DNA from 2 places in the Caballeronia sp. LZ034LL genome. Region 1 is predicted to be linked to the other one. Evidence: predicted binding sites of a transcription regulator. Region 1 holds the regulator's gene; the other holds the start of a gene.
What was found. Region 1 encodes FliA, which starts transcription of late flagellar genes. Its sites were predicted from a motif close to CTAAAGTTTNNNNNNNNNNNGCCGNTA; they were not measured.
Positions count from the first base shown of each region.

Region 1 (15,944 bases):
CGTGTCCTGATAGCGGAATGCGCAGCCCGCCGGCAACTGCCATTGCTCGACGAAGCGCGCGAAGTCCTGCGTGGCTTCTTCCGTCCAGCCGCTGCCGCCCGCGATCACGAACGGCTTCCGTGCATTGCCGAGCAGCTCGCGCAGGCGTTCCATCTGCGCCGGCGCGGGCGCGGCCGCCACGCGCTGGTAGCGCGGCAGCGGCGGGATGGCGGCGAGCGTCTCGGTCAGCATGTCTTCCGGCAGCGCGAGCACGACCGGTCCGGGACGCCCGGCCGTCGCGACGTGAAACGCGTGACTCAGGTATTCCGGCACGCGGCGCGGGTCGTCGATCTGCGCGACCCACTTCGCCATCTGGCCGAACATGCGCCGGTAATCGATCTCCTGGAACGCCTCGCGGTCCATGTGATCGCGTGCGCACTGGCCGATGAGCAGCAGCATCGGCGTCGAATCCTGAAATGCGGTGTGCACGCCGATCGACGCATGCGTCGCGCCGGGCCCGCGCGTGACGATCGCCACGCCCGGACGTCCGGTCAGCTTGCCGACTGCCTCCGCCATGTTCGCCGCGCCGGCCTCGTGGCGGCAGACGATGGTCTGGATGTGCGCGGTTTCGTCGTGCAGCGCGTCGAGCACGGCGAGGAAGCTCTCGCCGGGCACGCAGAACACGCGCTCGACGCCGTGATGAACGAGCGCATCGACGACGAGACGGGCGCCGGTGGTCTGGCTTTCGGAAGAGGCGTGAGAAGCAGCGGACATCATGCGATGAAGTCTCCTTGAAATGTCCGGAAACGCCTCGGTTCGATGCCGGAGAGGTGCCGGACGGTGAGCGACGTGCCCTCCAGCTTACGCGTTCGGGCACGCGTTCGGCCACACGCGGTCCGGGAACATTTGCCGGCGGCGGGCGCGCCATGTTCCGGCCCTGAGGTGTCGATCAGCCGTCCATCAGCCGAAATACCCCTTTTTCCCACCCTTTATCCAGCGATGGGCTTAAGGGGAACTTCGCAATAATGGCTTCACTGAAAAGCGGGACCGGCAGGCAGGCAGGCCGGTTCGCTCGCAACGATCGCCGTATCACACCTCATCGGGGGCAAGTTTGAACATTCGTAGATTCATCGGCGCGAACAGCCGTGACGCACTGCGCCAGGTTCGTGAAACGCTCGGTCCCGATGCCGTGGTGTTGTCGAATCGCACGCTGGACGACGGCTCGGTCGAAATCGTCGCGGTGGCGGACAGCGACATCGCTTCGATCTCGCCCGCCGCGCAGGAGCAGGCGGTGCGTTCGGGCGGCGCGTCGCGCGCGGCGCTGGCCGCAGCGGCGGCAGCGATCCCGGTGAAACAGCAGGCAGCCACGAACCCCTACGTGAACGGCGACGTGTTTTCCTCCGTGTTCGGCGCAACGGCCGACGACGAAGACGACTTCGCTTCTTCCGCCGACGACACGTCCCCCACGATGGCCGACACCAACCCGTGGCTGATCGAACACGCGAAGCGTCTGGCGCAACAGGCGTCGATGCCGTCGAACCGCCCGCTCACGCCGTCGGCAGCGATTGCGCGCGGCATGGGCGTGCCGGTGACGACGCTGTCGCAGGCGCCGGTCCAGTCGACCGCCCGGTCGACCGAATTGGAAGCCGGCAAATTTGCGCTGCGTCAGCAGCAGCCGGCCCGCGCCGAAGCGGCGCCGCAGCCGGCCGTGCAGCAGAAGGTCGAAACGCCGGACTGGGCGCGCGAAGCCGCGCAGGTCGCTGCCCGCCGCGCCGCGCACAAGATCAACACGAGCGCGCCGCACGCTGAAACGCCGGCGCCGGCCGCCGCGCCCGCCACGCCGGAAAGCGTCTTCGAAGGCCTGCCCGCGAATGCGGCGGCGGTCGTGACCGAGGCGATCCGCGCGCGCATGCAGCAGGTCGTCAACGACACGGTGATGAACGAACTCTCGTCGATGCGCGAGATGATGGAAGAGCACTTCGCCGGCCTGATGTGGAGCGAGCGCCAGCGCCGCAACCCGACGGGCGGCGCGCTGACCAAGCGCCTGTTCTCGGCCGGTTTCTCGGCGCAGCTCGTGCGCATGGTGATGGACAACATGCCGGAGATGGAGAGTGTCGAAGGCGCGCTCGAATGGGTGCAGCAAGTCCTCGAAAGCAACATTCCGGTGATGGACAGCGAAGACGCGCTGATGGAGCGCGGCGGCGTGTTCGCGCTGATGGGCCCGACGGGCGTCGGCAAGACGACCACCACGGCGAAGCTCGCGGCGCGCTGCGTGATGCGCTTCGGCGCCAGCAAGGTTGCGCTGCTTACCACCGACAGCTACCGGATCGGCGCGCACGAGCAACTGCGCATCTTCGGCAAGATCCTGGGCGTGTCAGTGCACGCGGTGAAGGACGCCGCCGACCTGCAACTGGCGCTGTCCGAATTGCGTAACAAACATATCGTGCTGATCGACACGATCGGCATGAGCCAGCGCGACCGCATGGTCTCCGACCAGATCGCGATGCTGTGCGGCGCGGGCCATCCGGTGCAGCGCATCCTGCTGCTCAACGCGACGAGCCACGGCGACACGCTGAACGAAGTCGTGCAGGCCTACAAGAGCGCGCCGGACCAGCCGCCGCTCGCGGGCTGCATCCTGACCAAGCTCGATGAAGCCACCAATCTCGGCGGCGTGCTCGACACGGTGATCCGCTACAAGCTGCCGGTGCATTACGTCTCGACCGGACAGAAGGTGCCGGAGAACCTGTACGTCGCGACCAAGCGTTTCCTCATCAAGAGCGCGTTCTGCATTCCGCGCGACGGCTCGCCGTTCGTGCCGAACGACGAAGAAGTCCCCGCGCTGCTTTCCGCGCTGTCCGCGCGTGCCTCGACCGACATGCATGGGGTGCACTTTGGATAAGTTCGTGCTCGATCAGGCAGAAGGTCTGCGACGGCTCCTCACGCGAGCTGGCTCGCGTGTGGTGGCGGTTGTGGGCGGCCCGGCGGGAATCGGCTGTACGTCGACGGTGGTGAATCTCGGCGCGGCGCTGTCGGTGCATGGCAAGGATGTGCTCGTGATCGACGAGCATCGCAACGCGGCTTCGGCCAGCCGGCTCGTCGGTATCGAGGATGCCGGCGCCGCCGCCGCGGTTATGACGGGCCGCAGCACGCTCGCGGACGCCGCCGGGCGCACGCCGTTCGGTTTCTCGCTGCTCGCGGCGCCGCGCGATGAACGCATCAGCCATGACGCCGCGCAATGCCGCGCGCTGCTGGATGGTCCGGCGGACATCGTGCTGATCGACGCGCAGCTGGACCGGTATGGCGCGCTCTCGTCGCTCGCGGCGCAGGCGCATGACTTTCTCGTTGTGACGCGGGTAGCCGCGTCGGCGATCACCGAGGCGTATGCGTGCATGAAGCGTCTGCACTACGCCCATGCGATCGGCCAGTTCCGCGTGCTGATCAATCACGTGCAGAACCCGGCCGATGCGGCGGTCGCGTTCGACAACCTGTCGGGCGTCGCAAGCCGGTATCTGGCTGTGTCGCTGGTGCAGGCGGGATATGTGTCCGAGGATGCGCGCGTCGCTCGGGCTAAGGAACTCTCACGCTGCGCAGTCGAAGCGTTCCCGGCCACGGCCGCGGCACGCGACTACCGCGCGATTGCGGCGGAGCTCCTGCACTGGCCGATGCGCCCCGCGCCGTATGCGCGTGCGGCGAACGGCCAGGCGGACGCGCGAATTCCGGTTGGCGACTCTGAGCAGGGCGGACGGGAGACGGCGCATCGTGCAGCCGCGCTTCACGAACTGGCCATGAGCAGCACGGCGTCGATGTGATCAAGATAGGTGACCAAGATGTATAACGCCCAAGGCAAACTCTCACAGTCCGAAACGCTGACGAAATATGCACCGCTCGTTCGCCGGCTGGGGCTTCAGCTCGTCGCCAAGATGCCGGCGAGCGTCGATCTCGACGATCTCATCCAGGCCGGCATGATCGGCTTGCTGGACGCGGCCGGCCGCTACAAGGAAGACCAGGGCGCGCAGTTCGAAACGTATGCGAGCCAGCGGATCCGCGGCGCGATGCTCGACGAACTGCGTGCCAACGACTGGCTGCCGCGCAGCATGCGCAAGACGTCGCGCGAGGTGGAATCGGCGGTGCACAAGGTCGAGCAGAACCTCGGCCGCTCCGCCAGCGAGACGGAAATTGCCGAGCACATGAACATGCCGCTCGACGAGTATCAGTCGATGCTGCAGGACCTGCACGGCGCGCAGCTGATCTATTACGAAGACTTCGACCGTTCCGCCGATGACGAGCCGTTCCTCGACCGCTATTGCGTCGATCGTTCGGATCCGCTGTCCGCGCTGATGGACGACAGCCTGCGCGGCGCGCTGATCGAAGCCATCGACCGGTTGCCGGAACGCGAGAAGCTGCTGATGAGCCTGTACTACGAGCGCGGCCTGAACCTGCGCGAGATCGGTGCGGTGATGGAAGTAAGCGAGTCGCGCGTGTGCCAGCTGCACAGCCAGGCGGTGGCGCGTCTGCGCACGAAGCTGCGCGAACAGGCCTGGACCGGCGCCGAAGCGTGAAACCCGACGCTTGAACGGTGACGCATGACACGGATGGCCCGCAGCGATGCGGGCCATTTTTTTAGCTGGTTTCGAAGTCGTGGGTTTCGGCGAACACGGTCTTGCCGGCGCCCAGACTTTTCGCGCGATACATCGCGCGGTCGGCGGCGCGCAGCACCGTGTTCATGTCGGACGGGCGCGCGATCGTCGCGCCGGACAGCAGGCAGGCGCCGATGCTCGCCGACACCGATACCGCCCGCTCCTGCACTGACGTGATGGCGGCGAGCGCCGAATGGATGCTGTCGGCCACGGCGAGCACCGCCGAGCGGTCCCGCACCTGATGCGCGAGCACGACGAATTCGTCGCCGCCGAGCCGGGCGATGGTGTCGGTCCGGCGCAGTCGCGCCTCGAGCTGATGGGCGAACGATTGCAGCAGCACATCGCCGACGGCGTGCCCGTAGGTGTCGTTCACTTCCTTGAAACCGTCGAGGTCGATCAGCAGCAGGGCCGTGGCGTCATCGGCGTCGTGGCTGGTGGGCGGCGCGGCCATCGCCCGGTTGACGATCTTCTCCAGCGCATAGCGATTCGACAGTCCGGTGAGCGGATCGGTGGACGCCTGGCGCGCGAGATCCAGATTGAGCTTGCCGAGACGGTCGACGAGCACGCTCAGATACACCGATGCCCCCAGCACGCTCAATCCCAGGCCGATCGCGGCCGGCAGATTGGCATGCCACCACGGTTGTCCGAGGCCGAGCGCGATCACCACGATGAGCGCCGTCGCACAGGACACCGCGAGCGTGCGCTTGCCATAGCGGCATCCCGAGCCGATCAGGAACCAGAACATCACCCAGATGAGCGGCAGCGCGCTGGCGCCGCCGGCCGCGAGCGCAAGTCCGAGCAAGGCTTGATCGGCGATGGTCGTGAGCGTGAGGCGCGTCAGGGACGTGGCGCTCGCGCGGCTCACGACGAACAGCGTCAGGGCGCCGTAGGACACATAGAGGGCGACGAGCCGCACGACCATCGAGGCATCGTGTGACGGGCGCCACCACTCGAAGAGGCCATACGCGAGCAGCACTGCTGTCCCCATCCAGACACGAAGCGTGGCCTGCTCCCGTTCGGGACTCCGGTGCCCGGACCCGATGAAAGCCTGGATCCGGCGTGCCGGTTGATGCGCCTGCTCCATATGAACCCCTGGATGGTGATTTCTTGCTGTTATGGTGTGCTGCTGTCTCTTTTTTTGCGGCCCCGTCGCGGGAAGCGGTGCGAAGGTGTTGCATCGGGTTGCACCGTCGCGCGACCCGCTATTCTGCTACTTTTTGCGATTTCGCTGCAGGATCGGTTGGGGAGAATGCGGTGTCTTGAATCCTCCCGCTTTCCGCTTCCTGCTTACGGCTCATGACAATGAACAACAACGCTTCTTCCCTGCAAGGCGAATGGCTGGCGGTCTGCAACAGTGAGGACGTGCCGGAGGGCGGGGCGCGAGGATTCGTCGTCGCGGATGAGCGCATCGTCGTGTGGCGGGACAGTCTCGGTGCAGCGCATGTGTGGCGCGACTACTGTCCGCATCGCGGGGCGCAGCTGTCGCTCGGAACGGTATCGCGCGACTGGATCACCTGTCCTTATCACGGCTGGCGGTATGACATCGAGGGGCAATGTCTGCATATCCCGTCGAATCCCGCACTGCGTCCGCCGAAACGCGCCTGCGCGACGACCTTCGTCAGCGAGGAGAAGTACGGCGTGGTCTGGATGTGTTTCGGCGAGCCCGCGTATGCACTCGACTTCTATCCGGAAGCCGATGTGCCCGGCGGGCGCCGTATCAATCTTGCGCCGCAGACGGTGAGGTCATCGGCACCGAGAGTGGTCGAGAACTTTCTCGACATGGCCCATTTCTCCTTCGTGCACGCGGGGATTCTGGGCGAGCAGGCGCATACCGAGGTGCCTGATTACGAAGTCGTTCCTGTGGATGGCGGACTCGAAGCGCGGCAGTGCCGTTACTGGCAACCGGCCGGCATGCCGGGGCAGGACGACGGCGCGATGATCGACTATGTGTATCGCGTCAGGCGGCCGTTGATTGCGAGCCTCACGAAGATGGCCGCCGGCGGGCAGGGCGCGCTGCACATCATGCTGGTGGCGTCGCCGGTGTCGGAGACGGAAACGCGGGCGTGGCTCGTCTCCATTCATGAAGACGACTCGACGCACAGCGATCGGGAGCTTTATGACTTCAATATGGAGATCCTGATGCAGGACACGCCGATAGTCGAATCGCAATGGCCGAGGTGCTTGCCGCTGGAACTCGATGCGGAGCTGCATCAGAGGTGCGACCGGATGTCGGTGGCTTACCGGAGATGGCTGGCGGAACGGGAGTTCGGGTGGGGGACGACGGGTGGGGCGTAGCGGGAGTCTTGAGATTGGCGCGCCCGGCTGGGATCGAACCAGCAACCCCTGCCTTCGGAGTCGATTTATTACAAACCGCTTCCGTCCAGTCACGTCCTAGATATTTCCTTCAGAGTCGTAAGGTCACTAGTATTTGTGAGCCTCATTGACTCTTCCATACGATCCTCGGCGTGTTGATCGGGTGACGCGTTGCCGATCGTGTACGGCGCGAGTGCGCCGGGTCAAAGCGCATCAATGGCTACGTCTATGAAGAAGATCAAACGTAATCAACGAGGAAAGTTGGAAGCACGGAATGACCGATCGGTAGTCGGCGCAAGTGCATTACGCTGTGACAGCGCAAGGTATGCCGGGGGGCTTGATCGATGGCCAGTTGCCCGCCCGTCAGAACGGGCCGGTCATACTTCAGCCGATGGATGCGGACCGGACCGTTCAGTCGAATATTCGACCTAGAAATTACAACCTTAAAGATCGCCGGCAAATTCACGCAGAAAAAGATAATTGGTACCGCTCAAACGACGACGGTCATCTTCTGTTCGAGAACACGGCCAAAATCAGGCGTCATGGTCAGGCGCACACCGTTACGCGGCGGCGGTCTCCCGTCCAAGCAACTCGAAGTCCGCATGATTCACAAACGGAGCATATCCGTTGCCCCACGGCGCTGTTACTGTACAAAGCAGTCGCATGTCCAGCGGCGCATCGACGTTCACGCACCGGACTGTGACGGAAACGGCTCCAGGATCCTCCGTCAAAAATTTTGTGATGTCTCGCGCGTAGTATTTGGGGCAATAGCCGACGAGATGCGATGGCGGAAGCGTAGACAGGCACAATGCGAATTCATCATGTCCGTTTTGGCAGTCGCGCAAGAGCCGAAGCGTATCGCCTTGCTTGAGGCTCGCAATAGCATCTAGCGAACTCTTCGGAATGTGCCGCAGCGCGCGGGCGAAAAATGAGATCTGGTAACGTCCGTCGGCAGTCCGCTTGGGCTGAGGAAACAATTCGACTGAATCTGTTCCTCTCACGCCTCCGGTCATGGCCAACACATTCAATGGGTCAGAATCCAAGTTAGTCAAACCGATCCACCGAAGGTAATCCCGGTACTCGGGGCGGGACTTCGGAATCACACGATTTGCGAACACCGGGAACAGGGTGCTCGACTCATACGTCGCATGTACATCGCTGAGACGCCCGAACGGATGAAAATTGGGCGCGCGCAACACGCCTCGTGTGTACGCAAACTTGTAGATGCCGTCCACACGGGTTAGCTGACCCACAGGAATCCATTCCCTTGATTCGGCATCTTGCCAAGCGACAAACAGTGTGTCCATCTTCTTCCCCTAAAGGGCCAGCAGCCTTGCGCAGTTGTGCTGCAAAAGCTGCCTGGTGAATTCTTTGGTAACTTCCGTGGCGTGTGTTCCCGGAATTAGATCAACAAGCGACGCAATGACGTCGGGTGTTACCGCACGTAGTTTGTTGAGCCATGCTGCCCCGGCGGCTGGGCGCTGCTTCATGGCATATCCGAAAGCGTCAATGGTCGACAGTGGTTTTGCCTTCTCCGTCGCCATTGGCGGATACAGGCCGGAAGTAGCGCGAGCAACATATGCCGACATCTGCTGACGCGAATCGCGCGTCGTCAAGATCTGTATTCGGCGTTCGTCTGTTTCGTTTCGACCCATGCTCGACCCGTGATCATAGGAAGGGGCAAGATGAACGTCCTTGCCGAATCCACGCACCAATCCCCAGTTCTGATTGTGCCGGTCCTGATTCGCAATCCAAGCGTCGAACATAAGGTATCCGACGAACACGTCAATTGCTGTCTCAATTCCGGGGCAAGCCAAAAAATCCACCGGCGGGCGCACCTCTGACACTGCACGAAAGTACGAGAAGACACGGCTCACTGTGTGGCTTCGGTCCCGGTAAAACTTTGTATCGGCGTCGTCGGCCGCCGCTTCAACCCCGCCAAGCAATTCGTTGCCGTGGATCAAGCGACCGCCATCCGGGACGAAGCTCTTGCTGATGACGCCCGTTCTTTGCCGAAAGTTTGCAAGCTCATAGTACGCGTGGGGCAAACCCACCACAAGGGCGAGCTCCGCAGCTAGCCTTTCAGCCCAGTTCTCGCCGGTGTTCGGACGTCCCTCCTTGAAGAGAGCTCGGCCTAGATGCTCATCCTCGAACCAAAACTTGTACTTCGTCCCAATTTGCTCGGTGATCTCTGCAGCGTCATCAGGAACTGTGAAAACCGCAAACATTAAGCATCTCGCAGAACGGACTGAATAAGTCCGCAAAAAGTCGACGCACAAAAAAGCCCGCCGAGTAGAGCGGGCCAGTCGTTTTCATTACCTCATTGAGATTGGCGCGCCCGGCTGGGATCGAACCAGCAACCCCTGCCTTCGGAGGGCAGTACTCTATCCATTGAGCTACGGGCGCATCGGCGGTGGGCTGCTTATTTACAAGGTAACAAGGCAAGCGGCTCGAAGAAAGCCAGCTGCAAGGCCCACGCGAATCCGAGAGGATACCTGTTTTCCATGACTCCGTCCATCGCGCGGCGCTGCAATCTCGATGCCCGCTTGCGCCTCAAGCATCACACGATTCGGGTAAACGCCCGTCCGGTCGTGCTGTCGCCCTGTGCCGCCGTCCAAACGTTCCGTCTATAATCGACCGAGCCTTTCCCCACGGCTTGTCTCGGCGCACGGTCTGAGCGCCAAGGCAATGCATGCGGTAGCTGTCACGCTGTCACTGAACCGACTCACACCAAAAAACGGGAGACGAGACAAGCATGAGCGAAGCACCCCACGGAGCCCCGATCAAGACGCCCGGTCAACTCATCGTCGCGATCATTGCGGGATTCGGCATTCCAGTCGCCATCATCATTCTGCTCGCCGTCTATGTGAACAACTCGACGCGCACCGGCGCAGGCACCGATATCGAAGCCTCCGTGAAGGAGCGCATCGCGCCCGCCGCCCAGGTCGATGTCCGCGACGCCAATGCCCCGCGCGTCTACAAAACCGGCGAGGACGTCTTCAAGGCCGTCTGCTCCGCCTGTCACGCCGCCGGCACCGCCGGCGCGCCCAAGTTCGGCGATGCCGGTGCGTGGGCGCCGCGCATCAGCGAAGGCTACGACACGCTGTTGCACAACGCGCTCAACGGCAAGGGCGCGATGCCCGCCCGCGGCGGCACGAATCCCGACGACTACAGCGACTTCGAAATCGCGCGCGCTGTCGTCTACATGGCGAACAACGGCGGCGCCAAGTTCGCGGAACCCGCGCAACCGGCGCCGGGCGCCGCGGCAAGCGCAGCGGGCGCTGCTTCCGCACCGGCGGCTGCGAGTTCCAACGACAACGCACAGGCCGCAGCTGCCGTCGCCGCGCTGGCATCGGTGCCGCAGGCCGCACCGGCCCCGGCTGCCGGCGCCCAAAGCGCCGACGCCGCGCAAGCCGGCAAGGCGCTCTACGAGCAGGTCTGCCAGGCGTGTCACGCAGCAGGCGTGCTCGGCGCTCCGAAGTTCGGCGACAAGGCCGCCTGGGCGCCGCGTCTGAAAGAGCCGATGGACACCGTCTACAACTATGCGCTGCACGGCAAGGGCGCGATGCCGCCCAAGGGCGGATCGAACGCGCCGGACGCCGATGTCAAGGCCGCCGTCGACTACATGGTGAACGCGTCGAAGTAAGAGGCCAGGCCGCAAAGCAAGGAACCCTGCGCACGCGAGAGTCGCAGGGTTCTTTTTTTGACTGCACCGAATGAACCCCGGCGCGGGGATCAGCTCTTCTGCAGCATCGCCTTGAGCATCGCCATCCGGTCCTTCGGCGACAGCGGCGCTTCTTCGGCAGTCGGCGGCGGCGCGTCGTCGAGCAGCATCTCGGGAATGAAGCGCGACGGTTCGCACACCACCGTCTCACGCGCCCGCTTGCGCTTCTTGCACCAGTTCAGATGCAGACTGCGCTGCGCCCGCGTGATCGCGACATACATCAGCCGGCGTTCTTCTTCGATGCGCGCATCGTCGACGGGCGTATCGTCGTCCGAGCCGCCGCGATGCGGCATGATGCCTTCCTCGACGCCCACCAAAAACACGTGCGGATACTCCAGTCCCTTCGACGCATGCACCGTCGACAGGCGCACCGCATCCGGATCCTCTTCCTTGCCTTCGAGCATCGACATCAGCGCGACGGTCTGGATCAGTCCGAGCAGGTTCTTGCCTTCGTCGGCGAGACCGTCGGCGGTGTCGAAGCCGGTCTGCTCCGTGCCCAGCGCGGCTTCGGGCTTCGTGCCCTTGCGCTTCAGCCATTCGAGGAACTCGAGCACGTTCTGCCACTTCGACTGCGCCTGCCGTTCATCGTAGGCATCGTAGAGATACGACTCGTAGTGAATGGCCTCCATCATGTCATCGAGGACTTCGGTGGCCGGATCGCGCGCGGCGCGGTCGGACAGCCGGCGAATCCACTCGCAGAACGTGCGCAGCGGCTCGACCTGCCGCGCCGACAGACGCGCCTCGATGCCGCCCATGAACACCGCCTCGAACAGCGACACCTTCGCCGCGCCCGCGAACGCCCCCAGCGCTTCGAGCGTCGTGTTGCCGACACCGCGGCGTGGCGTCGTGATCGCGCGGATGAACGCGGGATCGTCGTCGGGATTCGCGATCAGCCGCAGATACGCGATCAGATCCTTGATCTCGGCCTTGTCGAAGAACGATTGGCCGCCCGACAGCACATACGGAATGCGTTCACGACGCAGCACCTGTTCGAAGATGCGCGCCTGAAAGTTGCCGCGATAGAGAATCGCATAATCGCGGAACTGCGTGCGTCGCTCGAACTTGTGCGCCGAGAGCCGGAACACGACGGATTCCGCCTCGTGCTCTTCGTCGTTGCAGCCGGTGACGGTGATCGTGTCGCCCATGCCGTGCTCGGACCACAACTTCTTCTCGAACAGTTTCGGATTGTTCGCAATGACGTTGTTCGCCGCGGTCAGAATGCGCACCGTCGAGCGATAGTTCTGCTCCAGCTTGATAACGTGCAGCTTCGGAAAGTCCTTGCCGAGCTGCGCGAGATTCTCGATCGTCGCGCCGCGCCAGCCGTAGATGGCCTGATCGTCGTCGCCCACGGCCGTGAACGCGGCGCGCGGCCCGGCCAGCAGCTTCACCAGTTCGTACTGGCAGGTGTTGGTGTCCTGGTACTCGTCGATCAGCAGGTAGCGCAGACGGTTCTGCCACTTGTCGCGCACCTGCTCGTTCTGCGCGAACAGTTGGGCGGGGCGCAGGATCAGATCGTCGAAATCGAGCGCCTGATAGGCATGCAGCGTGGCCGCGTAGCTGCGATAGACGATCGCTGCCTGATGTTCGTCCTCATTGCTGGCGAGCACCGACGCCTGATCGGGCGACACCATCGCGTTCTTCCACAGCGAGATGATCGACTGGATCTTGCGGATCAGCCCCTTGTCCGTGGTACCGAGCTGCTCCTGGACCATGCCGAAGCAATCGTCGGAATCCATGATCGAGAACTGCGGCTTCAGGCCGACGTGCTCCGCCTCCTGCCGCATGATCTGCACGCCGAGCGAGTGAAACGTGCAGATGGTCAACTGATTGACAGGAATCCGACGGCCTTCCTTGCCCGGCGCCGTTAGCGTCTTGCCTTCGAGCAGCTTGGCGGTGCGCTCGCGCATTTCGAGCGCGGCCTTGTTCGTGAACGTCAGCGCGGCGATGTGCCTCGGTTCGAAGCCGCGTCCCTCGATCAGATGCGCGATCTTCTGCGTGATCACGCGTGTCTTGCCGCTGCCTGCGCCGGCGAGCACGAGACAGGGACCATCGAGATAGCGCACGGCTTCGTTTTGCGCGGCGTTCAGACCTGCGGACATCGTTCTGGGCTTTGGATTCTGAGGCGCGCGGCATGCAGCCGGCGCATGGAGGAGTGCGCGATGTTAACACGATGCCAAGCGCCCGGTTCCGGCCCTGCTTACCGTCGACGGGCGTGAAGCACGGGCTGCGGGCGTGCCACAATATCGGACCGCTTTCCACGACAGGATGCCCGCATGAGTTCAGCACTGAAAGTCGGCGTAATGGGCTATGGCCTTGCCGGCGCGACGTTCCACGCGCCCGTCATCGAGCATTGCGGCCGCGCCGAAGTGACCGCCATCGCGACCAGCCAGGCCGAGCGCGCGCAGGCCGATTATCCCGACGCGCAAATCGTGACGAACCTCGACGCGCTGCTGGCCGTGCCGGGGCTACAGTGCGTCGTCATCGCGACGCCGAACGACACGCACTTCGACCTCGCGCACCGGGCGTTGTCGGCGGGCAAGCATGTGGTCGTCGACAAACCCGTCACGCTCAGCGCCGCCGATGCCCGCACGCTCGCCGATCTCGCCCGCCAGAAGGGGCTGCTGTTCGCCCCGTTCCACAATCGTCGCTGGGACGGCGATTTCATGACGTTGCGCGGCTTGATCGAAAGCGGGCGGCTCGGGCGCATCGCGCACTATGAATCGCACTTCGACCGCTTCCGCCCCAAGGTTCCGCAACGCTGGCGCGAGGAAGCGGCGCGCGGCGGCGGTCTGCTGTTCGATCTGGGGCCGCATTTGATCGACCAGGCGCTGACCTTGTTCGGCGCACCGGAAACGGTGACGGCGTTCGTCAAGACGCATCGCGATCACGCGCATGCACCGGATTACGTGCATCTCGTGCTCGGCTACGACGACAAGCAAGTGATCCTGCACGCAAGCGCGCTCGCGGCGCTGGAGCCGCCGCGTTTTGCGGTTCACGGCACGCGCGGCAGCTACGTGAAGAACGGGCTCGACACGCAGGAAGATCAGTTGCGGGCCGGCATGCGGCCGGGCAATCCGGAGTTCGGCAAGAATCCGGCGGGCCTGCTGCGCGAAGTGGACGGCGATCACGATCTGCGCCATGAATTCGCGACGAAGGATGGCGCGTACATCGAGTTCTACCGGGCGTTGGCGGCATCGATCCAGGATGGCAAGCCGTTCCCCGTTTCGCCGCAGGACGCGGTGGATACGATGACGATCATCGAGCTGGCGATGCAGAGCGATCGGGAAGGGCGGAGTGTGGGGTTTGAGAGGGCGTAAGAGCGGGGGTTAATCGAAAGGCGTGAAACGGGCGGCATTGCTGCCTGTTTCACGCCTTTCGTGTATTCCGGCAGGCGTTATTTCTGAATTTTTTCGAGATGGCGGTTTGCTTCGATTGCGCTGCTAGTATCAGCGCAATCGTAAATCGGAAATCCGGAGCAGTCGTCCTTGAATCTTCCAAACATACGGTGTATCGAAGCCGCTCAGGCACTCGCGAAACACGATGTGATGATTCCGGGCAATGCGGCCTCGCTATTGAACAATGTCGACATCGAGCTACGCCTGGCTCTGTTGGAATCGGCCATCGCGGCCATTCGCGAGGAAGACTGTCTCATCCGGCAAACCACCGTCGTGGTTTGTCCGGACCACTCCATGCGATACGAGCTCTTCGTCGATCAATCCGCGAGCCGTTGCGCCTGCGTGAATTTCGCGATAGCGGACACGTTGACCGAACGCTTCGAGAACGCTCATCCTGAAGCCATCACCTTTGCGTGCCGTCCATTTACGTCCTATATACCGGCAGGTTTGTCCTTCGAGCTTGAACGGTGAGTATCGAAGTCGATGATCTAATTCAAGCCACGGATCTCCTGGCAAATTGCCTTGCGTTTGTCCCTCGGGCAGACGCTTTTCGGGCGCACGTCGAACGCGACCACGCCGCTTTTTTCTGATCGGCAGCGGCGCCTGCGTCGTTCCACCGGCCGAGCGGAATGCTGATGCGCCCCCAACTGTCCGCCCCCGCCCATTCCGCCCCCGGATCAGTTTGACAACCCCAATTCGGTCGCGTAAATTCTGCCGCACGCGTCGGGAGAGCGCGTGGCCGCTGCTCAGTCAGTGTCGCCGCGCCGCCGAAGGGGCATACCCGCAAACTCTCAGGCAAAAGGACCGACGGCGTCGAGGAATCATTTCCTCGCACTCTGGAGAGCGGCAGCGGCTTCCGTAGCGAAGCCAGTTGCCCACCGAAGGGGCGCGCGATGAACCGCAGCACGACCGTGCACGGTTCGCGCAATCTCTCAGGTACCGAGGACAGAGGGGTCACGCATCGCAATCGTCGCGGCATAAGCCTTGCGCGCTGTTCGACAGCACGAAAGGCTCATCCGGCAGGCGAACAGTGCGCTGCGTGGCCTTTTTTGTTTCGCGAACCGAGGCCCCGATGACCGACCTTCAACACACGCCCCTGCACGCCGCCCATCTCGCGCTGAACGCGCGCATGGTCGACTTCGGCGGCTGGGACATGCCCGTCAACTACGGTTCGCAGATCGACGAGCATCGCGCCATCCGCACCGATGCCGGCATGTTCGACGTCTCCCACATGCGCGTCGTCGATTTCGAAGGCGAAGCCGTCCGCGACTTCTTCAAGTACGCCCTCGCCAACAACGTCGACAAACTCACGACACCCGGCCGCGCACTCTATTCGTGCCTGCTCAACGGCGACGGCGGCGTCATCGACGACCTGATCGTCTATTACTTCTCCGAGACGAGCTTTCGCGTCGTCGTGAATGCGAGCACCGCCGAGAAGGACATCGCCTGGTTCGGGCAATTGAACGCCGCGGGCGAGTTCAACCTCTCCATCACGCCGCGCCGCGATCTGGCGATCATCGCCGTGCAAGGTCCGAACGCCCGCGAAAAAGTCTGGCACGTGCTGCCCGATACCCGCACGCAAACCGAATCGATCAAGCCGTTCAACGCGGTCCGCTTTCCGTCGACGGCATTCGGCGAAGTCATGCTCGCGCGCACCGGCTATACCGGTGAAGACGGTTTCGAGATCGTCGTGCCCGCGACGCACGTCGAAGTGCTGTGGAATGCGCTGCGCGAAGCCGGCGTAAAGCCCGCCGGGCTCGGCGCGCGCGACACGCTGCGCCTCGAAGCCGGCATGAATCTCTACGGCCAGGACATGGACGACACCGTCTCGCCGCTCGACGCCGGCCTCGCATGGACGGTCGATCTGAAAAGCGAACGCGACTTCGTCGGCCGCAG
Region 1 is NZ_JARUXR010000001.1:2,933,354-2,949,297, reverse strand. Features, by position in the region: gene QCE83_RS13600 (thiamine pyrophosphate-binding protein) at 1-753, opposite strand, end outside; gene flhF (flagellar biosynthesis protein FlhF) at 1,091-2,878, shown strand; gene QCE83_RS13590 (MinD/ParA family protein) at 2,871-3,788, shown strand; gene QCE83_RS13585 (RNA polymerase sigma factor FliA) at 3,807-4,538, shown strand; gene QCE83_RS13580 (GGDEF domain-containing protein) at 4,600-5,604, opposite strand; gene QCE83_RS13575 (aromatic ring-hydroxylating dioxygenase subunit alpha) at 5,919-6,911, shown strand; gene QCE83_RS13570 (HIRAN domain-containing protein) at 7,490-8,236, opposite strand; gene QCE83_RS13565 (HipA domain-containing protein) at 8,246-9,157, opposite strand; tRNA gene QCE83_RS13560 (tRNA-Arg) at 9,260-9,335, opposite strand; gene QCE83_RS13555 (c-type cytochrome) at 9,685-10,575, shown strand; gene QCE83_RS13550 (UvrD-helicase domain-containing protein) at 10,665-12,752, opposite strand; gene QCE83_RS13545 (oxidoreductase) at 12,927-13,970, shown strand; gene QCE83_RS13540 (hypothetical protein) at 14,139-14,519, shown strand; glycine riboswitch at 14,763-14,865, shown strand; glycine riboswitch at 14,875-15,007, shown strand; gene gcvT (glycine cleavage system aminomethyltransferase GcvT) at 15,121-15,944, shown strand, end outside.

Region 2 (15,944 bases), 2.8 Mb from region 1:
CGATGAGCGTCGCGAGTTCGGCCATGGCCGACCCCACCGCCGGCAAGGACTACTCCGTGCTGCAGGCGGCCCAGCCGGTCGGCGCGCCCGCCGGCAAGGTGGAAGTCATCGAGTTCTTCTGGTACGGCTGCCCGCACTGCAACGAGTTCGAGCCGTTTATCGAGGCATGGGAGAAGAAGCAAGGGCCGGACGTCGTGTTCAAGCGCGTGCCGGTGGCGTTCCGCGACGACTTCATCCCGCACTCGAAGATGTATCACGCGCTGGACGCACTGGGCGTTGCCGAGAAGGTCACGCCGGCCGTGTTCAACGAGATCCACGTGAAGAAGAACTACCTGCTGACGCCGCAGGCGCAGGCGGACTTCCTCGCCACGCAAGGCATCGACAAGAAGAAGTACCTGGACGCCTACAACTCGTTCTCGACGCAAAGCGCCATCCAGCGCGACAACAAGCTGTTGCAGGACTACAAGATCGACGGCGTGCCGACGGTCGTCGTGCAGGGCAAGTATGAAACCGGCCCGGCCATGACCAACAGCCTGCAAGGCACGACGCAGGTGATGGACTTCCTGGTCCAGCAAGTTCGCGACAAGAAGCTCTGATTCCCTCGTCAAGCACGCCGGTATGAATGCAGTTCGCCTGAAGGTCTTCATCACCGGCGCATCGAGCGGCATCGGCCAGGCGCTGGCCGAGCATTATGTGCGGCGCGGCGCCGTGGTCGGTCTGGTCGCCCGGCGCGCCGACTCCCTCGCGGCGTTCGCCGCCAGGTTCCCGCAAGCCTCCCTTTCGCTGTATCCCGTCGACGTGCGCGACGCCGCCGCGCTCGCCGATGCCGCGCGCCGTTTCATCGACGAGCACGGCCCGGCGGACGTCGTCATCGCCAATGCCGGCGTGAGCCGCGGCGTGCTGACCGGCGAAGGCGATCTCGACACCTTCCGCGCCGTGATGGACATCAACTATTACGGCATGGTCGCGACCTTCGAACCGTTCATCGCCTCGATGACGGCCGCGCGACATGGCACGCTCGTGGGCATCGCGAGCGTCGCGGGCGTACGCGGGCTGCCGGGCTCGGGCGCGTACAGCGCCTCCAAGGCCGCGGCGGCGAAATATCTGGAGTCGCTGCGCGTGGAGATGCGTCCGCTTGGCGTGAGCGTCGTCACGATCGCGCCGGGCTATGTGCGCTCTGAAATGACCGCGCACAATCCCTATCCGATGCCCTTCCTCATGGATGCCAAGCGTTTCGCCGGGAAGGCTGCGCGGGCGATCGAGCGCGGCGTGCCTTATGCGACCTTCCCGTGGCAGATGCGCGTTGCCGGCATGCTGCTGCACGCGCTGCCGCGCTGGCTCTACGACAGGCTCTTTGAACGCGCGCCACGCAAGCCGCGCACGCCGCGTACCCACGAGTCATAAAAAAACCGGCTGCGCTTACACGCAGCCGGTTTCACTTCAAGCGCACATCGGGAATCAGAACGCCACGAACGCCGCGCCGTTCGACACCTCATACCCCACATACACGTGCCGGCCGAAGAAGAACGGCAGGCCGAAGTCGAACATGTTGCTCAGACCCAATTGGCCGCCGAGGCTGTCGAACGCGTACTTCGAGCCATCCGCCGTCAGCGTGCGCGCGCTGACGAGCTGGAACGGCACGATCGCGGCATTGCCTTCGCTGCCGGCGATCTTCGCCGACAGCGATTGCTCCGAACCCGGACAGTAGAACGCGTTGTCATTCGAGCACAACGTGTAGTTGTCCGGGAAGAAGTTGCCGTTCGATCCCGAATCGAAGAAGGTCGCGAGGGTGTTGCCCTTGTAGATGCCGGTCAGGTTGCCGTACGGGTCGGTACCGTACTTCGTCACGCCCGTGAGCGCATTGTTGCTTTGCGTCCCTATGCCGAATATCAGCACGCCGGTCGCGCTGGCTGCGCCGCCGTCAGGCACCGGCGGCAACTGCACGATCACGCCGTTGTTGTCGGCCGCGAACCGGGTGACGGGATTCGTGACCTGCTGTGCCACCGGCACCGTGGTGCCCGTGCAGTTCGTGCCGTTGTTGCACGAGTAGTACATCTGGTTGAGCGCCGACGTCGTACACAGGCTGCCGCAATCCGCCGCCTGCGGCCCGATGCCGAGAATCCCGTTCGCACCGATCTGATCCGTCGAGTTCTCGTCGTTGCCGGACGGGCAGCCGTTGTCGCCCGTCGGCGCGGCCGATGCGCTCAGGTCGCCGATGATCTGGACCGGCACGCTCGACGCCACTTCGGAGCCGATCTTCACGTCGGCCGTGCGGACCGTGCCCCAGGTGTAGCCGTCCGCGAAGCCCGCGCATTCCGCGAGCTGGCCGCCATTCGCCGCGGCCACGCCCGGCAGGCTCGTGATGACCGACTGCGCGGCCGAGCCAAGCAGACGCAGGCCATACGATGCGGTATCCACCTGGATGTTGTTGATCGTCTGGCACACCGTGGTGCCGGGTGCGCAGACGGTGACCGAGACATTCGGAATGTTGACGAAGCCGGCCACGCCCGAATTGACGTTGATCGGCACGGCGTTGGTGCCGTTGGGCTGGATGGGCTGGGCCGTCGCCGTGCTGGTGGGGGTGCTGCCGCCGCCCGATCCGCCGCCGCCGGACGAGCCGCCGTTGTTCGAGCTGGAGTTGTTGTCGCTGCCGCCGCCGCAGGCTGCCAGCATGATCGAAAGGAACAACGCGCTCATCCAGCGGACGAAGCCGCCGGTGCGTTGCAGGTTGAGGGCGGGGAAGCCGAGTGTCGTGCGCTGCATGCCGGTATCTCCCGTCGTCTACTGGATGTCGCTGGCGTTGACGCCGGCGGGCAAGGATTGCGGCAGATACGCACGGCCCTGGAAGGCGCCCATGTGACCGCCGGATTCCACGACCAGACCGCTGCCTTGCACACTTACCGGCCCCCGGCCGCCGCGCGCGGCGCGTTGCGCCTTCAGGCCTTGCTGGTACTGGGGAAAGTAGCTGCCGAGCAGCGAGACGAGGTCGGGCATGCGCGGCCCTTTCCAGGCGATGCCGAACACCACATCCTGCGCCGACAGATATTCGTCGATGGTGGTGCCGCTCGGGAGCAGCGTGGACCGCACGGTGTAGCCGGTTGCGGAGCTCGAAGATGCGCCGCTGGCCGTGGCCGCGCGCGCGACTGCCTTCACGGTGGGGGTCGTGGAGCCTTGCGGCGGGGGCATCGCTGAGCCGCCGAGTACGGCATAGGCGGGTGCGGCTGCCCATACGCACAGCGCGCCGACCGCGCCAGCCAATACCTTTGTCAGACGCCCATGACGGGTTTGTTTCGGTGCCTTCACTGGGCCTCCTGTCGGATTTCCGGCCTGCCGCCCTCTCAGAAGCGACTGGCCTCGTGACAATAGAGTGACTGATACGCCACTGTTTTTACACGCCCAAACTTGCGACGTGACTACCGTCAGTATGCCAGCCGGGAGGAATAGGCCTAGCGTTCGCGGACGCGCACATTAAAAAACGCGGAGCGCAAAGAGATGCGCTCCGCGTTATCGCAAGGACCGGGCCCGTCGGGCCGACACCCCGTAAAAGACCGTCAGAAGCCGAGGCTGGCCAGCAGATCGTCCACTTGCGACTGATCCTGCACGACGTCGCTGCGTCCTTCCGGGTTGATCTGCGGCCCGTTGAGAAGGCCTTCCGGACTGCCGCTCGCCGACGACATCAACGCCGCCGCCGATGCCGCGAACTGCTCGCGGCGCTCGGGCGCGATGTTTTCGAGCAGCACGCCCAGCAATTGTTGCTCGATCAGATACACGACGTCCGTGATTTTCTTGATTACCTGACCGGTGAGATCCTGGAAATCCTGCGCGAGCATGATTTCCAGCAGTTGCGCGTTGGTTGCCTGCGTGCGTTCCGGCACGCTCTGCAGGAACGTGCGGGTTTCGGCGAGCAGCGCGCCCGCTTCGGCCTGGGCGAGCGGCGCCTCGTACCAGCGGGCCCAGCGCGCGTCGAGCGCCTGGGCTTCGCCCTGCATCGCTTCCTGCATCGGCTTGGCGAGTTCGATGGCGTTGAGCGCGCGCTCGGCGGCCTGCTCGGTCATCGTCGCGACGTACTTCAGGCGGTCGCGCGCGTCGGGCACGGCCTGCGCCGCGGCTTCGACCTGCTTGTCGAGACCGAGCTCGCGCATCGAGTCGCGCAGTGTGCGCGTCAGCTGGCCGATGCGCGCGAGAATGCGGTCGCTCGACGCGTCGCCCTCGGCTTCGGCCGCGGAGGCGACCGCGGCTGCCAGTTCAGTGGTCAGATCGTTCACGATCAGCTCCCCGCTTTGGCCATCTTCTCGAGAATCTTGGACAGCTTCTCGTCGAGCGTCGCGGCGGTGAAGGGCTTCACCACATAACCGTTCGCGCCGGCCTGCGCCGCCGCGATGATGTTCTCCTTCTTCGACTCGGCCGTGACCATCAGCACCGGCAGATGCGCGAGCGCCGCGTCGGCGCGGATCTGCTGCAGCATCGCCAGGCCGTCGAGGTTCGGCATGTTCCAGTCGGTGATCACGAAGTCGAAGCCGCCGCCGCGCAGACGCGCAAGACCGGCCGCGCCGTCCTCGGCTTCATCGACGTTGCCGTAGCCCAGCTCCTTGAGCAGGTTACGCACGATACGGCGCATCGTCGGAAAATCGTCGACGACGAGGATCTTCATGTTCTTGTCCATCATTACTCCCGTGTGTTCTCAATGCGGCTGCGCCGCTCAATCCAAAAAAACTCAGACGCGCTGCACGCGTTCGCCCATCGAGGCGAGCCGCGCCATGACGCGGCGGCTTATTTCCGTCAGCGGCGCGACTTCGCTCGCGCCACCCATTGCAATTGCTTCGCGCGGCATGCCGAACACCACGCAACTTGCTTCGTCCTGTGCCAGCGTGTACGCGCCCGCCTGCTGCATCTCGAGCAGACCGGCGGCGCCGTCGCGGCCCATGCCGGTCAGGATTACGCCGATCGCGTTCTTGCCCGCGTGCTGCGCCGCCGAATGGAACAGCACGTCGACCGATGGCCGGTGCCGGTTCACCGGCGGCGCATCCGAAAGATGCGCGACATAGTTCGCGCCGCTGCGCGCAAGCACGAGGTGCGCATGACCCGGCGCGATGTACGCATGGCCCGGCAACACGCGCTCGCCGTGCTCCGCTTCCTTCACGGTGATGCGGCACAGACCGTTCAGACGCTGCGCGAACGACTTCGTGAAACCCGGCGGCATGTGCTGCGCGATCATGACCGCGGGCGCGTCGGGCGGCAGCGGCGTCAGCACTTCGCGGATCGCCTCGGTGCCGCCCGTCGAGGCGCCGACGATCACGAGCTTTTCCGTCGAAACGAGCGGATTGTTGAAATGCGGCGCCGGCTTGTGCGGGCTCGCCTGCGCCGGCGCGCTCGCCGGATGCGCGTGCTGCCTGACGCGTGCGCGCGACGCGGCGCGGATCTTGTCGGCGAGCTTCTCGGCATAGTCGAGCATGCCGTCGCGAATGCCGACCTTCGGCTTCGTCACGAAATCGACCGCGCCGAGTTCGAGCGCGCGCAGCGTGATCTCGTTGCCGCGCTCCGTCAGCGACGACACCATCACGACCGGCATCGGCCGCAGGCGCATCAGCTTCTCGAGGAAATCGAGACCGTCCATGCGCGGCATTTCGACGTCGAGCGTCAGCACGTCCGGGTTATGCAGCTTGATGAGTTCGCGCGCGACCAGCGGGTCCGGCGCGGTCGCGCACACCTGCATGTCGGGTTGCGAATTGATGATTTCGGTCATCAGGCTGCGCACGAGCGCGGAGTCATCGACGCACAGCACCTTGATCTTCGGCGCAGCGGATGTTTTTGCGGGGATCGCGTGATTCAGGCTCATGCTTCCTCCGGCGTTTTCGTGCCGCGCAGGCTGCGGGCCGCATGGCCGAACAGTTCCACGCGCGGCTTCGCGAGCGTGCTTGCCGAACTGGTGAAGAGTTCGACGCGCGGTTTTGCAGCACCGGCATTCGACTGGAACAGTTCGACACGGGCACGCGCCCGGGCGAGCCGTTCGGCGCGCTCTTCCGGCGTGCGCTGCACCAGCGCCTGCTCGCGCTCGACCACCACGGGGTCGTGCTGCGTCTTCAGTTTCTTGACCATGACCTGACCCGAACGCGGCATGAACGCGACCTTGCGCGGATGCATGCCCTGCAGGTCTTCCGCGACGATGCGGATCTTTTCCAGCGCGAGATAGCGGCGCACGAACTCCGAGTTGCGGTCGCCGATGTTGATCGTCGTCATGCCCGCAAGCACCGCGCCGCCGCCGAACACCTTCGCCTCGAAGCGCTCGCGCCGCCCGCCGCGCTTGATGAGTTCGTTGATGAGCACTTCCATCGCGTAGGCGCCGTAGCGCATCGAGTCGGAGGACGCATGGGACGCATCGGAACCGTCGTCGGGCAGCATGAAATGATTCATGCCGCCGATGCCCGCCGTGCGGTCGTTGATGCACGCCGCCACGCACGAGCCGAGCACGGTGACGAGGACCATGTCCTCGCTCGTCATGTAGAACTCGTTGGGCAGCAGCTTGACGCCCGGCTTCTTGAAGTGATTGTCGTAATAGAGATTCGACGCGATAGGCAGTCCGCTCATGCCGCCTCTCCCGCCAGCGCGCGTGCGCTCTTCGACGCCGCGCCCGGCTTGGCGTCGCGCGCCAGTTCGTACACGGTCTGGCCGCGCAGCCTGAAGGCCTGCGACACATAAGTGAAGTTTTCCGAATGCCCCGCGAACAGCAGCGCACCCGGTTTCATCAAGGGCTCGAAGCGCGACAGCACCTGACCTTGCGTCGGCTTGTCGAAGTAGATCATCACGTTGCGGCAGAAGATGACGTCGAACGGGCCTTTCACGTCGTAGCGCGCATCGGTCAGGTTCACGCGGCCGAAGTTCACCATCGCGCGCAGCTCGGGACGCACCTTCACGAGGCCCGCATGCGAACCCGTGCCCTTCAGGAAGAAGCGCTTCAGGCGCTCGACCGGCATGGTCTTGACCTGGTCCAGCGAATACACGCCGGCATCTGCCTTGGCCAGCACTTGGCTGTCGATGTCGCTGGCGAACACCGTGCACTGGCGCGCCGCGTGTTCGCCCAGCGCCTCGACCAGCGTCATCGCGATCGAATACGGCTCCTCGCCGGTGGACGCCGCCGAGCACCACACCGAGAACGGCTGCTGGCGGCGCTTGACGAACTCGGACAGGATCGGAAAGTGATGCGACTCACGGAAGAACGCGGTGAGGTTCGTGGTCAGCGCATTGACGAACGCTTCCCACTCGGCGTTGTCCTCGTGGGTTTCGAGGCGGTCGAGATAGTGCTTGAACGTGTCGATGCCGCAGGCCCGCAGACGGCGCGCCAGACGGCTGTAGGCCATGTCGCGCTTGTGGTCCGAGAGCGAGATGCCCGCGCGCCGGTGAATCAGCTCGCGGATGCGGGCGAAGTCCGCCGCCGTGAATTCGAAATCGCGCTCGACTTCGCCGCGCACCGGGGCGGGCAGATCGAGGCGCGGGTTGCGCGTGGCCGTCATGATGATTCGTGCTTCCCCGGCATCGCTGCCGATGCCTGATGTGGCGTGTCCGTCGCGCTCGCAAACTGCGTGGCGTGGGAAGACCCTGCGCCCGCGCGACGTCCCGGCGTTCCGAAGAAACGCTGCTCGTCGATAATGTCGCGCGCTGCCTGCATGGTCGTTCCGTTTCGCACTTGATTGAATGAAGGCTTAGAAGGTTTCCCAGTCGCCGTCGTCGGCGGTCGTCGCCTTGACGCGCGGCGCGGGCATTGCGGCCGGTGCGCTTTTGCGCGGCGCGGGAGCGGCCACTTTCTTTGCCGGTTCCTTCGCGGCTACCTTTGCAACTTCCTTGATAACGGCCGCTTCCGTCACGACGTTAGGCTCTGCCGCAACTTTCGCGGACTGAACCGGCTTCGACGGCTTGAACGCGCTTTTCAGGACAGCAGGCCGCGTCGGCTCGATGCGCGCAGCCGGCGCGAGCCGGGCGGCGGCCGTCGTGGCGCTGCTGCGCACGGGCGCGGCACCGTCGACACGCCATTGCGCGACGACGCCCTTCAACTGACGCGTCTGCTCTTCGAGCGACGCAGCGGCGGCCGCCGCCTGCTCGACGAGCGCGGCGTTCTGCTGGGTCACGCTGTCCATCTGCGTGACGGCGCGGTTGACCTGCTCGATGCCGTCGGACTGTTCCTCCGACGCCGCGCTGATCTCGCCCATGATGTCGGTCACGCGACGCACGGCCTGCACGATCTCGCCCATCGTCGCGCCGGCGCGCGCCACGAGTTCCGTGCCGCTGTCCACTTTGGCGGACGAGTCGCCGATCAGCGCCTTGATTTCCTTGGCCGCCGCCGCGCTGCGCTGTGCGAGCGAACGCACTTCGCCCGCGACCACCGCGAAGCCGCGGCCTTCCTCGCCGGCGCGCGCCGCTTCCACGGCCGCGTTCAACGCGAGGATGTTGGTCTGGAACGCGATGCCCTCGATCACCCCGATGATGTCGACGACCTTGCTCGAACTCGACGCGATCGCATGCATGGTGTCGACGACCTGCTCGACCACCTCGCCGCCGCGCGACGCGATATCCGATGCATTCACGGCCAGCTGGCTCGCCTGGCGTGCGTTGTCGGCGTTCTGCTTCACCGTGCTGGTGAGCTGCTCCATGCTCGACGCCGTTTCCTGCAGCGATGCCGCCTGCTCTTCCGTGCGTTGCGACAGATCCGTGTTGCCGCTCGCAATCTCGTGCGCGCCGACATCGATCGATTCCGCACCGCGATGCACCGCGCCCACCATCGTGGTCAGATTGCCGCGCATGCGTTCGATGCCCGCGAACAGGCGGCCGATCTCATTGCCCTGGTTGCTGTGCGCGGTGTGCGTGAGGTCGCCGTTCGAGATGCGGTCGAAATGCTCGACCGCCTCGTTGATCGGCTTGACGATCAGGCTCGCCAGCGCCATGCGCGTGCCGATCAGCATCAGCACCGCCAGCGCAAGCACCGCGCCGATCGTCACGTTGAGCGCGGCGACCTGCGACGCCGTGCTCGCACGCGCACGCTCGGCATGATCCTGTTGCGCGGCGACGGCGGTCGTCACGGCCTGGTCGAAGGCGACGAACATCGGGCTGATCTTCGTGTCGGCGATCGCGTGATACGCGGCCATGTCCTTGGCGCGGATCGCGGCGAACTCCGGCTCCACGCCCGTGTTGAGCAGCGCGTCGTGCTGCGTGACGAGCGCGTCGAGAATGTCCTTCGGCAGCGTCGGCTTCGACGTGTCGAGATAGAGCTTCCAGTTCTCGTTGCTTTTGCCGAGCAGATACTGGCCGCGTTCGATCGCCTTCTGCGCTTCCGCATCGTTGCCCGCCTCGGCGAGCGAACGCACGCGGTCGAGCGTGACGCGCGAGCGCAGCAGATACGACGAGGTTTCGGACAGCGCGCGCATCGCGGTCATGTCCTGCTGCGCGAGCGATGTGAGCGCGGAGTTCGCAGCGTTGAGACCGGTGAGCGCGAGCGCGCCGATCACCGCTGCGCAGCCGGCGAACAACAGACCGACGAGCGTGAGCGTCGTGCGGATCGACAACTTCTTCAGCATGGCTTCGTTCCTGCTTGGCTAAGTGCGTTTCATGCGCCGACGGCGTCGATCAATTCCATCTCGCGGCTCGTCATGAGCTTCTCGATGTCCATCAGGATCAGCATGCGGCCTTCGACGGTGCCGAGGCCCGTCAGGTATTCCGTGGCCAGCGTGCCGCCGAATTCCGGCGCGGGCATCACCTGCTCTGCGGTGAGCGTGAGCACGTCGGAGACGCCGTCCACCACCATGCCGACCACGCGATGCGCGACGTTCAGGATGATCACGACGGTCTGGTTGTCGTAGTCGACCCGGCCGAGGTTGAACTTGATGCGCATGTCGACGATCGGCACGATGATGCCGCGCAGGTTGATCACGCCCTTGATGAAGGCGGGCGCGTTGGCGATGCGCGTGACGTTGTCGTAGCCGCGGATCTCCTGCACCTTGAGAATGTCGATGCCGTATTCCTCGGCGCCGAGCGTGAAGACGAGGAATTCCTGTCCGGCGGCTTCGGCCTGTTGCGCGTCGCGGCGCGTGACGCTCGACGGCGCTGCGTTGATCGATTGAATGTCTGCCACGAGAGCTCCCTGTGTCTTTCGTCTGGTCGGGTAGTGTTAATGTGCGTGCGCGCCGTGCTGGACGCGCGACTCGCGATTGAGCGCGGCCACGTCGACGATCAGCGCAACGCTGCCGTCGCCCAGGATGGTCGCCGCGGAAATGCCGTGCACCTTGCGGTAATTCGTTTCGAGGTTCTTGACCACCACCTGCTGCTGGCCGACGAGTTCGTCGATCAGCATCGCGAAGCGGCGCCCTTCCGTCTGCATGATGGTGACGATGCCCTGGGTCGGTTCGGTGCGCGCGCCTTCGACGTCGAACACGCTGTGCAGCGCGACCAGCGGCAGGTATTCGCCGCGCACGCGCACCACGCGCTCGCCGTTGGCGACCGTGTAGATGTCCTCGGCCACCGGCTGCAGCGACTCCATCACGAAGTTGAGCGGCAGGATGAAGATCTCGTTGCCCACCTTGACCGACATGCCGTCGAGGATCGCGAGCGTGAGCGGCAGCACGATCTTCGTCGTCGTGCCCGCGCCCTGGCGCGAGCTGATCTCGACGTGACCGCCCATCGACTGGATGTTGCGCTTGACCACATCCATGCCGACGCCGCGGCCGGAAATGTCCGTCACCTGTTCGGCGGTCGAAAAGCCCGGCATGAAGATGAGTTGCCAGACTTCTTCGTCGCTCATCGATTCGGACACTTGCATGCCCTGCTTCTGCGCCTTCGCGAGAATCTTGTCGCGGCGCAGGCCGGCGCCGTCGTCGCTCACTTCGATCACGATGTTGCCGCCGTGATGCGCTGCCGACAGCACGAGCTGGCCGGTCGCGGACTTGCCCGCCGCACGGCGCGCTTCCATGGTTTCGATGCCATGGTCGAGCGAGTTGCGCACGAGGTGCGTGAGCGGATCGATGATGCGTTCGATCAGGCTCTTGTCGAGTTCGGTCGCCTGACCGAACGTGACGAGTTCCACTTCCTTGCCGAGCTTGCCGGCGATGTCGCGCACGAGGCGCGGGAATCGGCTGAATACGTAATCCATCGGCATCATGCGGATGGACATGACGGCCTCTTGCAGGTCGCGCGCGTTGCGCTCGAGCTGCGCCATGCCGTTGAACAAACGGTCGTGCAAGGCGGGATCGAACGTGCTGGTGGTTTCCGCGAGCATGGCCTGCGTAATCACGAGCTCGCCCACCAGGTTGATGAGCTGATCGACCTTCTCCACGCCGACGCGAATCGAGCTGCCTTCCGCCGATGCGGCGGCTTGCGGCCGCGCCTTTTTCTCGGCGTCGCCCGTTGCGGCCCTGGACGGCTGGGCGGCGGGCTGTCCCGCCGCCGTTGCCGCTTCTTGTGGTACTGCTTCGTGAGCGGCCACGGATGCAGGCGACGGTTCCGCCTGCGATTGCTTCTGCTCTTCCTGTAGCGTGGGTTGCACCGCGTGCGGCGCGGCCGCTGCCGGCTGCGCCTCGATGGCTTGCGCCGCGCCGTCGCCCCGGCCGATCGTGATCTGCGTTTCATCGATCACGAAGCAGCACACGGCAACGATGTCGTCGGCGGGAACGTCCGAGTCGAGCCATACGACGTACTCGGCATCCGCCTTCTGTTCCCCGACGATGCTTCCCAGATTCCCCAACTCCTCGATCAGAGTCGTCAGGTCCTTCTCGCCCACCCCCCGTAGCGTAATTTTCAGGTGGGGTCCAACTTCCGCGCGCGGCGCGCCGGTGTGTCCCGGCGTCGCTTCAGCGACGGTTCCTGCATGTGTGACGCCGTTGCCGCTGTCGGCGAGTTCGAATGCGCCGTCCCAGTTGCCGTCGTCTTCGAGAATGTCCATGGCCTGCGCGAGCACGTGCGCGGGCGGTGCGTTCGGGCCGTCGTACGCCGGCGCTGCGGCCTCGCCATGCACGGTGCCCGGCAACGCGGGCGGCTCGGTGTGCGCCGCTACCGGCGCTACGGCCGCCACGCTGGCGTCAGCGCTCTCGTTCTTCAGGCGTTCGAGCTTCGCGCAGATCGCCGACGCCGCGGCGGCATCCGGCTCCTCGCTGGCGCGGTAGGCCGCGAGCTGATCGGAGAGCACGTCCTTGGTTGCCAGGAAGGTGTCGATCATGTCGCGGCGCAGGACCAGCTCGTTGTTGCGCGCGCGGTCCAGCAGCGATTCGAGAATGTGCGTGGTTTCGGTGAGCGCGGTGAAGCCGAAGGTCGCCGCGCCGCCCTTGATGGAATGCGCCGCGCGGAAAATCGCCGCGAGGTCTTCCGGATCCGGATTCGCGATGTCGAGAACGAGCAGCAGTTGCTCCATCTGCGCGAGCAGTTCATCGGCTTCGTCGAAGAACGTCTGATAGAACTGGGTAATGTCGAGTGTCATGCTTGAGTCACCGCTGGAATGCTGTTCAATCGGCGCCGTGCTGCGCGCGTTTCAATGCTGCTGTTTGCGACGTTTTCAGTGCTGCGCGTCTTCCGAGAGCGCCGCGACCAGTTCGGTCAGCAAGTCCGGATCGAGCGGCTTCTCGATCCAGCCCGTCGCGCCCGCGCTGCGCGCCGCGTTCTTGAACGGTTCGCCGTCTTCGGTCGTGAGCACCAGGATCGGCGTCGCACGGTACGCGTGGTTCGCGCGCAAGGCCATGATGAGATCGAGCCCGCTCTTGCCCGGCATATGATGGTCGGTCAGGACGAGATCGAAGCGCTCGGCGAGCGCGCATTCCAGCCCTTCGTCGCCGTCGGATGCGACCGTCACTTCGTAGCCGGCCACCGCCAGCGTCGCCGAGATGATTTGCCGCATCGCGGCCGAGTCATCGATTGCCAGAATGTTCTTGATCATGTTTGTCTCTTGCCGTTGCCGTGTTGACGGTCGAAACGGGTCCGGTCTTGAGGCTGTTTTCGAGGCTGTTTTTGAGGCTGCGTTATGAGGCCGCTTTATCGCGGGCTCATGCGCTCAGTGCGCCGCGCTTCTCGCCGCGATGCCCGGAATCAGTTGCCCGAGCGTCGCCGGCGCGCCGTTCGCGTCCGTGCCGTTGTCGAGCGTCGCGCCCGCGCCGCCGTCGTCGCGCAGCATCGCCAGTTCCGTCTTGCGATTGAGCACGATGACGCTGATGCGCCGGTTCTCCGGATCGAACGGATCCTTCTTGTTCAGATTCTGCGTGGACGCAAGACCCAGCACGCGCATCACCTTGACTTCGTCCATGCCGCCCGCGACCAGCTCGCGACGCGATGCGTTCGCGCGATCCGCCGACAGTTCCCAGTTGCTGTAGCCCTTCTCGCCGCCCGCGTATTTCACGGCGTCGGTGTGGCCCTGCACGACGATGCGATTCGGCACGTCATTCAGCGTCCGGCCGATCTCGCGCAGGATGTCGCGCATGTAGGGCTGCACGGCGTTGCTGGAGAGCGCGAACATCGGGCGCTTCTGCGTATCGACGATCTCGATGCGCAAGCCCTGCTGCGTCGCCTCGATGCGGATCTGCTGCTTGAACTGGCGCAAGGTCGGATTGGCTTCGATGGCGGCCATCAGCTTGACCTGCAGATCATGCAGACGCGCCTGCTCGCGGCGTTCGAGTTCGCCCTGCGCGGCCTTGAGGAGTTCTTCGTCGGTCGTGGATGACGCGCGCTGCGCGAGCCGCGTGCTGCCTTCCGAGCGGCGCGCGGCGCCCGGCTCTTCGCTGGAGATATCGCGGCCGCCGCCCATCAGGATGCTGTTGTCCATGCCGACGGTCTTGCCGCCGACCATCGCCGCCTTGAGCGGCATGTTGAAGTATTCGGCGATGCCGCGGCGCTGCACGGGCGAGGTCGAGGAGAGCAGCCACATGAGCAGGAAGAACGCCATCATCGCGGTCATGAAGTCCGCATAGGCGAGTTTCCAGGCGCCGCCGTGATGGCCCTTGGCACCCTTGCCGACGACACGCTTGATGAAGATGGGACGTTCGCTGTCGTTGCTCATGGCTGGGTCCTGACCGATGGATCGTGCGCGAAGCGTGGCATCACTTCGACTTGACCCGGCGGACGTGTTCCTCGAGTTCGGCGAACGACGGACGTTCGGTCGAGAACAGCACCTTGCGGCCGAACTCCACCGCGATCGCGGGCGCATAGCCGTTCAGGCTCGCGAGGATCGTGACCTTGATGCACTGGAACATCTTGGTCTGCTCGGCCACGCGCTGCTCGGCCACGTTGGCGAGCGGCCCGATGAAGCCATAGGAAAGGAGAATGCCGAGGAAGGTGCCGACCAGCGCCTGCGCGATCATCTCGCCGAGAATGGCGGGCGGCTGGTCCGCGGAGGCCATGGTGTGCACCACGCCCATCACGGCCGCGACGATGCCGAACGCAGGCATCGCGTCGCCGACCTTGGTCAGCGCGTGCGCGGGGGCTTCGCCCTCGACGTGATGCGTTTCGATTTCCTCGTCCATGAGGCTTTCGATCTCGAACGCATTCATGTTGCCGCTGACCATCAGACGGAGATAGTCGGTCAGGAATTCGACGATGTGGTGATCCGCGAGAATCTGCGGGTACTGGCTGAAGACCGGGCTCTTGGACGGATCCTCGATGTCGCCCTCGAGCGCCAGCGTGCCTTCCTTGCGGGCCTTCGCGAGCAGCACGTAGAGCAGGCCCATCAGCTCCATGTACATGCCCTTGTTGTACTTCGCGCCCTTGAAGAGCGTCGGGAGGACCTGGATGGTCGCCTTGATGGTCTTGACGTTGTTGCCGAGGATGAACGCGCCGACGCCCGCGCCCACGATCATCAGGATCTCGACGGGCTGCATGAGCGCGCCGAGGTGTCCGCCTTCGATGGCATAGCCGCCGAACACTGACAACAATGTCACGAGCGCTCCAACAAAAATCAGCACAGTCGAGTCCTCACGTTTTTGATGCGGTAAGACCGCCGTTAGGTGGTTTACGGCACTCGACTGGAAAACTTTGATGGCGTGTCCGCGCCGCCGGCAAACGTTGCAACCCGCGCCGCAGAACGGGCCCGGGCGGGTGCGGCGTCAGGCCGCAAGGCTCCGGGCGGGCTCCGCCGCCGCGGCCGCTGCCAGCGTCTTGCGCGTCTTGCCGGCGCGCGACGGCGGCTGGCACAGGCCGCACACGTAGCCTGCGCGCAGTTCGTACGCATGCGCGACGAAACGTCCGCCGCAGCGGGTGCACGCGTTGGTCTGGAGCATGCCGGATTCGAAATAGCGCACCAGGGTCCACGCGCGCGTGAGCGAGAGCACGGGTTCGTCGCCGTAGAGGGCGGCGTGTTCGAGATAGAGCCGGTAACTTTTCACGATCGCCTGGATCGTGCTCTGCGTACCGTCGGCGCCGCCGTGCTCATGGATGAAACGATAGATGCCGTGGAACAGCGACGAATGGATGTTCGGCTGCCAGGTCATGAACCAGTCGGTCGAGAACGGCAGCATGCCCTTCGGCGGCGAAGCGCCCTTCAGCTCCTTGTAGAGCTTGATGAGCCGGTCGCGCGACAGGCTCGTCTCTGCTTCGAGCAGTTGCAGGCGCGCGCCCAGCCCGATCAGTTCGATCGCGAGCGTGATCTCGCGGACTTCCGCCACTACGCTTCTGGTTGCCATCGGCCGTTCGCTTCGTGCGTCAGCCGATCTGCGCGACAGGACTGTCGGCCAGCAGGATCGCCGCGTGCGCCTGCGTGAGGGCCGCGCTCTTGTCCTTGTCGGCCAGTGACGAAAGGATGGTGTGGTCGTCGAAGCGGAAACGGCACAGCAGATGGCTCGACGACGCCACCTTCACGGCCTGCGCGAGCGTCAGCGAGGACAGCACCTGCGCCACCTGCTCGGACAGGCCGAGCCGGTACATCGCCGAGACGCGGTCTTCCTGCAGAAGCCGCTGGGCGAGAAGCACATACGACAGATTCACCTCGCGGA
Region 2 is NZ_JARUXR010000001.1:104,545-120,488, reverse strand. Features, by position in the region: gene QCE83_RS00570 (thiol:disulfide interchange protein DsbA/DsbL) at 1-596, shown strand, start outside; gene QCE83_RS00565 (SDR family oxidoreductase) at 619-1,404, shown strand; gene QCE83_RS00560 (DUF3443 domain-containing protein) at 1,459-2,763, opposite strand; gene QCE83_RS00555 (DUF2844 domain-containing protein) at 2,782-3,303, opposite strand; gene cheZ (protein phosphatase CheZ) at 3,552-4,244, opposite strand; gene cheY (chemotaxis response regulator CheY) at 4,268-4,663, opposite strand; gene QCE83_RS00540 (chemotaxis response regulator protein-glutamate methylesterase) at 4,715-5,836, opposite strand; gene cheD (chemoreceptor glutamine deamidase CheD) at 5,833-6,585, opposite strand; gene QCE83_RS00530 (CheR family methyltransferase) at 6,582-7,508, opposite strand; gene QCE83_RS00525 (methyl-accepting chemotaxis protein) at 7,698-9,563, opposite strand; gene cheW (chemotaxis protein CheW) at 9,593-10,117, opposite strand; gene cheA (chemotaxis protein CheA) at 10,154-12,451, opposite strand; gene QCE83_RS00510 (response regulator) at 12,527-12,904, opposite strand; gene motB (flagellar motor protein MotB) at 13,019-14,017, opposite strand; gene motA (flagellar motor stator protein MotA) at 14,058-14,918, opposite strand; gene flhC (flagellar transcriptional regulator FlhC) at 15,060-15,635, opposite strand; gene flhD (flagellar transcriptional regulator FlhD) at 15,655-15,944, opposite strand, start outside.
Region 2: the regulator FliA is predicted to act here: its motif matches at 14,966-14,992, upstream of motA (flagellar motor stator protein MotA).